DNA from 2 places in the Clostridium sp. CTA-17 genome. Region 2 is predicted to be linked to the other one. Evidence: predicted binding sites of a transcription regulator. Region 2 holds the regulator's gene; the other holds the start of a gene.

Region 1 (3,893 bases), on a different contig from region 2:
TTTTATTGTTAACAAGACTTCTAGCTATTGCGTTGGGTTTATAATTTAATTTTTTTATAGCCTTATTTACTTTTATTTTAGTTTCTTCACTAATTTTGGGGCTATCAGATAAAACTCTTGAAACAGTTGAAGGGGCTACATTGGCTTCTCTAGCCACATCTTTAATTGTAACTTTCACAAAATCACTCCTTCACACTTTAAAATATACCATAAAATCCTTCTGCAATCTACAAAGTGATTTAATTGTATAAAAGTACATATTTCATAGAGTATTTATCAAAAAATAATTGAGGTACATCAAAAAGTTAATATTAAACCTTTCGATGTACCTCAAGTTAAAATTATTTCATCAGTTTACATATATCATTTGTGAAGTCTACAGGATCTTCAATGCTTAATCCTTCAACAAGTAAAGCTTGGTTATAAAGTAATTTTGTATATAGGTTAAATTTATCCTTATCATTTTCAAGGGCATCCTTTAATGAGTTAAATACTTCATGATTTGTATTAACTTCTAATACTTTTTGTGCTTTAACTCCTTGATTATTAGGCATAGCACTTAATATTTTTTCCATTTCTATTGAAACTTCACCTTCTGAAGATAAACATACTGGATAATTTTTTAGTCTACTTGAAGCTTTTACTGCACTTATTTTTTCTCCTAAAGCTTCCTTCATAGCTTCAAATATACCCTTGTTTTCTTCATTTTCCTTTTTGTTTTCTTCTTCTGATTCTATTCCTAAATCACCACTAGATACTGATTTAAATTCTTTTTCTTTGTAGTTCATAAGCATTTTTATTGCAAATTCATCTACATCCTCTGTGAAATAAAGAATTTCATAACCTTTGTCTAATACCATTTCAGTTTGTGGCATTTTCTCTATTCTTTCATTTGATTCACCAACAGCATAATAAATATATTTTTGGTCTTCAGCCATTCTTTCAACATATTCAGCTAGGCTTACCATTTTCTTTTCTTTAGATGAATAGAACATTAATAAATCTTTTAATTCATCTTTATTCATACCAAAATCATCATAAACTCCGTATTTTAACTGTCTACCAAAGGATTTATAGAATTTTTCATAACTTTCTCTATCATTTTTTATCATAGACTCTAATTCATTTTTGATTTTAGTTTTTATATTTTTAGCAATACGGCTTAATTGTCTATCATGTTGAAGCATTTCTCTTGAAATATTAAGTGATAAATCTTGAGAATCTACTATACCTTTTACAAATCCAAAGTAATCTGGTAAAAGCTCTGAGCATTTTTCCATTATTAAAACACCATTTGAATATAATTCTAATCCTTTTTCATATTCCTTAGTGTAATAATCATATGGTATATTTTCTGGAATATAAAGAATTGAATTATAGCTTATCATACCATCAACACTTATGTGCATGTGTCTTAAAGGCTTATCAAATCCAAATCTTTTTTCCACATAAAAATTATTGTAGTCATCATCAGTAAGTTCATTTTTATTTCTTCTCCATAAAGGAACCATGCTATTTACTGTTTCTTCTTCTACATATTCTTCATGCTCATTTTCTGTTCCCTCTTTAACTCTTGATTTAGTAACATCAAGTTTAATTGGGTATCTTATAAAATCTGAATATTTCTTAATTAATGATTTTAATTTATATTCTTCTAAGAATTCATCATAATTTTCATCCTCATCGTTTGCTTTTAGGTGTAAAATTATATCAGTTCCAAAAGAATCTTTCTCAGCTTCTGAAATTGTGTATCCATCCACTCCATCTGATTCCCATTTATATGCTTTATCTGCTCCAAAAGCTTTTGTTATTACTGTTATCTTATCTGCAACTAAGAATCCTGAATAGAATCCAACTCCAAATTGTCCTATAATATCAAAGCCATCTTTGATTTCATTTTCTTTTTTAAACTGTAAAGAACCACTCTTAGCTATAACCCCTAGATTCTCATCAAGTTCCTTTTCTGTCATACCAATACCTTTATCTGATATTGTAAGAGTTCTTTCTTCTTTATTTGGTTTTATTTTTATATAATAATCATCTTTATTGAAATTTAATGAACTATCTCCCAAAGTCTTATAATAAACCTTATCTATTGCATCACTAGCATTTGAAATTAATTCTCTTAAAAATATTTCCCTGTTTGTATAAATAGAGTTAATTACAATGTCTAATAGTCTTTTTGATTCTGCTTTAAATTCTCTTTTTTCCATTTTGAATTATTCCCTCCCAAAACAAAAAACTTCTTTGTTAGCACTCTAACATACTGAGTGCTAATCTCTATTTTTATATATAACACTTTTTGAAATTAATGTCAATATTTAATCCAAAATGAGATTTTAACCTTTTTAATATTATTTTTAATAGCAAAATAGGTGTATAAAATTAACTTTATTTTCACTACAAAGATTATAAAAATAATACTTCTTCAGGTTTTATAGTTAATTTAATACACCCATAAAATTCAAACCAAACTCATATATTTAATTTTCAAATAAAAAGTCTTAAATATTTAAATATGTACTTATCAAATTGATATGCACTTAAATTTCACTTCCACAATAAGGGCAATAATTATAATCTCCCTCTACAGTTTTTCCACAATTAGGACAAACCTTTTTCACTGCTCTTTTTCCATAAACTTGCCCCTCTTGAATAAGAGTCATATCTTCTAGATTAACTTCATTAATTTCTCCATTTTCTATGGCTTTTCCCTTTTCCTTTGAAATTTCATATATTGAGTTACATCTTTTACACATAACATAATACTTTTCATTCCATCTAAAAATAGGAATAAAGAATATATGAAAATACTCATAACTCTTTATTAAAGCTCCCATAGTTCTTGTTGAACAAGTTTTGCAATATATATTTTCTAATTGTTTTACTTCTTTTTGTTTATTTTCAATTCCAAATATACCAATAAAAAACATGCCATTCTCCTATAAATTTTATTATTACTTAAATATCATATTAGGATATATTTTTTTCAAAAATTCATCTGTATATTTCTTATCAAGAAATCTATCTAATGCATTTTTAGCTTTTATCCCCTTCATCCTTGCTACTTCTCTCCTTACAGCTAAAGATGATATTATGATATCTGGTATTAAAAGTACTAAAAATATTACTGTGATTATTTTTACTGTTTGAAAAGAAAATAGTCCCATAAACCTATCGAATAATGGATAAATATCCTTTAAGAAAAATACTCCAAGAATTCCCCAAAAGATAGAATATTCAACACTTGTTCTTCCATGTATGCTTAGAGCTTTACTATTATACTCCCAAGAAACACTACCAAACACCTTTTCTTGAACCCAAGAGCATAAATATTCAAAGGCTCCTCCAATAATTGCACTTATAAAAAATATTATTATTCCATTATAATCAATAAATCTATAAAGTAATAATGTAAGAGCAACTCCTCCTATGCCATATACAGGACTAATTGGTCCATAAATTAATCCTTTTCTACTTTCAAAGTGTCCATTTCTTACATAACACCAAATCATTTCTACACAATATCCTAAAATAGATCCAATGGTAAATATCCATATTATTTTATAAATATTTATGGTATTACTTATCTCCATACTATCTCCCCCTATATTAATTTATATAATAATATAACTTCCATAAAAAACTTATCTATAAGTGAATATTAAGTATTTTGATTAACCGTCCAAAAAAACACTTGCTTTAAATAAATTAAAGTAAGTGTTTTTTAACTTTTATTTTATTCGTATCCATTTACTATAACCTTAAGTTCTCCTGTGTGTGGATCAATTACAAGTCCATGCACATTTACATCACTAGGCATTAAGGGATGATTTTTTAATGATGTTACACTTTCTTTTACAGATTCCTCTACACATCCAAATCCATGAAGC
Region 2 (3,893 bases):
GTTTTAGAATCTAATGAATTAGAATGTTTATTAAAAGAAATAGCTAAACTTAATATGGCAAAAGATATAGAGTACTCTATGGAGTGTAATCCAGGAAACTTAACAGAAGAAAAGCTAGAAGTCATGAAGAAGTATGGTGTAAATAGAATCAGTATGGGGCTTCAAGCTAAGCAGGATAATCTTCTTAAAGGACTGGGAAGAATACATAACTATAAAACCTTTAAAGAAAACTTTTTATTAGCAAAAAAGGTTGGCTTTAATAACATAAATGTTGATTTAATGTTTGGATTACCCAATCAAAGATTAAATGAATGGGAAGAGACTTTAAGAGAGATAATATCTTTAGAGTCAGCTCATATATCAGCATATAGTCTAATTATAGAAGAGGGAACTGCTTTTTATAATTTATATGAAAATGATAAGTTAAAACTACCAACTGAAGAAGAAGAGAGAAAAATGTACCACTTAGCAAAAGAAATTTTAGAGGAAAATGGATTTAATCAATATGAGATTTCTAATTATGCTAAAGAGGGAAAAGAATGTAGACATAATTTAGCATATTGGAATATGGATAACTGGATAGGAGTAGGGTCAGCAGCTGCTTCTTATATTAATGGGAAAAGAATTAAAAACATAAGTAGTGTTGAGGAATATATAAATTCTATTAATGAGAAGGGAGAAGCCGTAGAAGAAATAATAAATAATTCAAAAAATGATAATATGGAAGAATTTATGTTTATGGGGCTTAGAAAAATTAATGGAATAGATGAAAATGAATTTAAAAAGAGATTTGGTATGAATATAAATGATGTTTATGGAGAAATACTAAATAAGTATATAGATGAAGGGCTTTTAATAAGGGAGTCAGGAAGAATTTTTCTAAGTGAAAAAGGCATAGAAATATCCAATGTAATAATGGCTGATTTTCTATTATAAAATTTAAAATAGGTTATGGTATAAATTAAAGCAAATAAAAGAAAAATAAAGATATTAAAGAATAAATAAGGTAAAATTCGAAATTTTCATTTGAAATGATAAAAAATGGAATTGACAAAAAACTTGGTAGGTAATATATTAATAGTGTACTAGTTAGCACTCGTTAAGAGTGAGTGCTAATAAAGAGGTGAGATTAGTGATAGACGATAGAAAGCTTCAAATATTAAGAGCTATAATTCAAGACTATATATCAACTGGAGAGCCCGTTGGTTCAAGAACTATCGCTAAAAAGTATAATCTTGGAGTAAGTTCAGCTACTATAAGAAATGAAATGGCTGACTTAGAAGAAATGGGATTTTTAGAACAGCCTCATACTTCGGCAGGAAGAATTCCATCAAGCAGAGGATATAGATTATATGTTGATAGAATGATTGAATTCGAAAGATTATCCTCTGAAGAGGAAGGGCTTATTAGAAATTCAATAATAGATGGTACCTTGTACGAAGTTGATAAAATAATCAAACAAACTAGTGCTCTTCTATCGGAACTTACTAAAATGACTTGTATAGTCAAAGCACCCTCAGTACATAAGAGCTTTGTAAAATCAATTCAACTTTTAAAAGTTGATGATGTAAGTATTTTATGTGTTTTAGTAACTGATAATGGTGTAATAAGAAATACAGTCATAAAAGTAAAGAGTGTTCCTATATCTGAAGAACTTATTAAAATTAGTAAGATAATAACTGAAAGGCTTAAAAACCTTACTATTGAGCAAATAAACTTAGAGGTTATTAGTAATCTCAATAGAGCTTTAAGCGGATATGAAGATATAGTAAATGCAGTTTTACCTGCTCTTTATGAGAGTTTAAAAGGTGATGAAACTTCTGAGGTATTCTTAGAAGGAACAATTAATATATTTAATTATCCTGAATATAATAATATTCACAAAGCTAAGGAGATTTTAGAACTTTTACATGATAAAAAAAGTATTTCAGAACTTATAAGTGATAGTGATGATATGACTGTAAAGATAGGTGATGAAATATTTGTACCAGAAGCAAAGGAATGTTCAATAATATCAGCTGGATATCATGTAGGAGATAGATCTTTAGGTACAATAGCTTTAATAGGTCCTAGAAGAATAAATTATTCTAAAGTCTTATCAATCATGACTGAAGTTATGAAAGAGTTAAATGAAACTTTAAAGAATAAGTAAGTAAAAAAAGAGAAGAGGTGTGGCTGCTTTATGGTGGATAATAAAGATTTTAACGAAGAGTTAAAGGAAAATATCCAAGAAGAATTAGATAACGAAACAAAAGCTGAAAATCCTAATATTGATGAAGAGGTAGAAGAAGTTTCAGAAGATATTAAGGCTGATGAAAAAGTTATTGATTTTGAAGAATTAAAGGCTTTAAAGGAAGAAAATACTATGTTTAAAAGTAAAACAAAGAAATTAGAAAATGAATTAGAGGCCTTAAAAGATAGATTATTAAGAATATCTGCAGAGTATGAAAATTACAGAAAAAGAACAGATAAAGAAAAAGAAAGAATATATACTGATGCATGTGAAGATGTTTTAATCAAAATGCTTCCAGTATTAGATAACTTAGAAAGAGCCTTAGCTGTAGATGGAACTGTTGAAGATCTTAAAAAAGGTGTTGAAATGACAGTAAGACAATTTGAGGATGCTTTAGAAAAACTTCAAGTTGAAGAAATATCTACAGAAAATGGTTTTGATCCAGAATTACATCAAGCAATGATGGTTGTGGAACAAGAAGGCGCAGAGCCAAATCAAGTAGCTCAAGTATTCCAAAAAGGATACAAGAGAGGGGATAAGGTTATCAGACATTCAATGGTAACTGTAACTAAATAATTTAATTAGCATTTAACAGGTTTAAATTATAGATATTGTTAGAGGAGGAATTAACAATGAGTAAAATAATCGGTATAGATTTAGGAACAACAAATTCATGCGTAGCTGTTATGGAAGGTGGAGAACCAGTAGTTATCACTAACTCAGAAGGTGCTAGAACAACTCCATCAGTAGTTTCATTCCAAGCAAATGGAGAAAGATTAGTAGGTCAAGTTGCTAAAAGACAAGCAATAACAAATCCTGACAAAACAATAATGTCAATAAAAAGACATATGGGAACTGACTATAAAGTTAATATAGATGGAAAAGATTATACACCACAAGAAATATCAGCAATGATACTTCAAAAATTAAAAGCAGATGCAGAAGCTTATTTAGGAGAAAAAGTAACAGAAGCTGTTATCACAGTTCCAGCTTACTTCAATGATGCTGAAAGACAAGCAACTAAGGATGCTGGTAGAATAGCTGGTTTAGATGTTAAGAGAATAATCAACGAACCAACAGCTGCATCATTAGCTTATGGATTAGATAAAATGGATAGTGCTCACAAAATCTTAGTATATGACCTAGGTGGTGGTACTTTCGACGTATCTATCTTAGATTTAGGAGATGGAGTATTTGAAGTTGTATCAACAAACGGAGATGCTAGATTAGGTGGAGATGACTTCGACCAAAGAATTATAGACTATATAGCAGAAGACTTTAAAGCTCAAAACGGAATTGATTTAAGACAAGATAAAATGGCTCTTCAAAGATTAAAAGAAGCTGCTGAAAAAGCTAAAATTGAGTTATCATCATCAACTCAAACATTAATCAACTTACCATTCATCACTGCTGATGCAACTGGTCCAAAACACATAGATATGACATTAACAAGAGCTAAATTCAATGAATTAACTCATGACTTAGTTGAAAGAACAATCAACATAATGAAAGAAGCCTTAAAATCAGGTAATGTTTCATTAAATGATATAGATAAAGTAATCTTAGTTGGTGGATCAACAAGAATACCAGCAGTTCAAGAAGCTGTTAAAAACTTCACTGGAAAAGAACCTTCAAAAGGAGTTAACCCAGATGAGTGTGT

The links. The regulator HrcA, encoded in region 2, represses chaperone genes, less so after heat shock. The targets are predictions, from matches to a motif close to TGTTAGCACTCNNNNNNNNNGAGTGCTAACA.
Region 1: the regulator HrcA is predicted to act here: its motif matches at 2,249-2,279, upstream of htpG (molecular chaperone HtpG).

The regions. Positions count from the first base shown of each region.
Region 1 covers NZ_BAAABF010000005.1:17,824-21,716, reverse strand. The annotation lists gene ACYUCG_RS09770 (LacI family DNA-binding transcriptional regulator) at 1-178, opposite strand, end outside; gene htpG (molecular chaperone HtpG) at 342-2,213, opposite strand; gene ACYUCG_RS09760 (zinc ribbon domain-containing protein) at 2,544-2,933, opposite strand; gene ACYUCG_RS09755 (putative ABC transporter permease) at 2,958-3,596, opposite strand; gene ACYUCG_RS09750 (beta-class carbonic anhydrase) at 3,740-3,893, opposite strand, start outside.
Region 2 covers NZ_BAAABF010000004.1:86,020-89,912, reverse strand. The annotation lists gene hemW (radical SAM family heme chaperone HemW) at 1-936, shown strand, start outside; gene hrcA (heat-inducible transcriptional repressor HrcA) at 1,133-2,152, shown strand; gene grpE (nucleotide exchange factor GrpE) at 2,183-2,809, shown strand; gene dnaK (molecular chaperone DnaK) at 2,866-3,893, shown strand, end outside.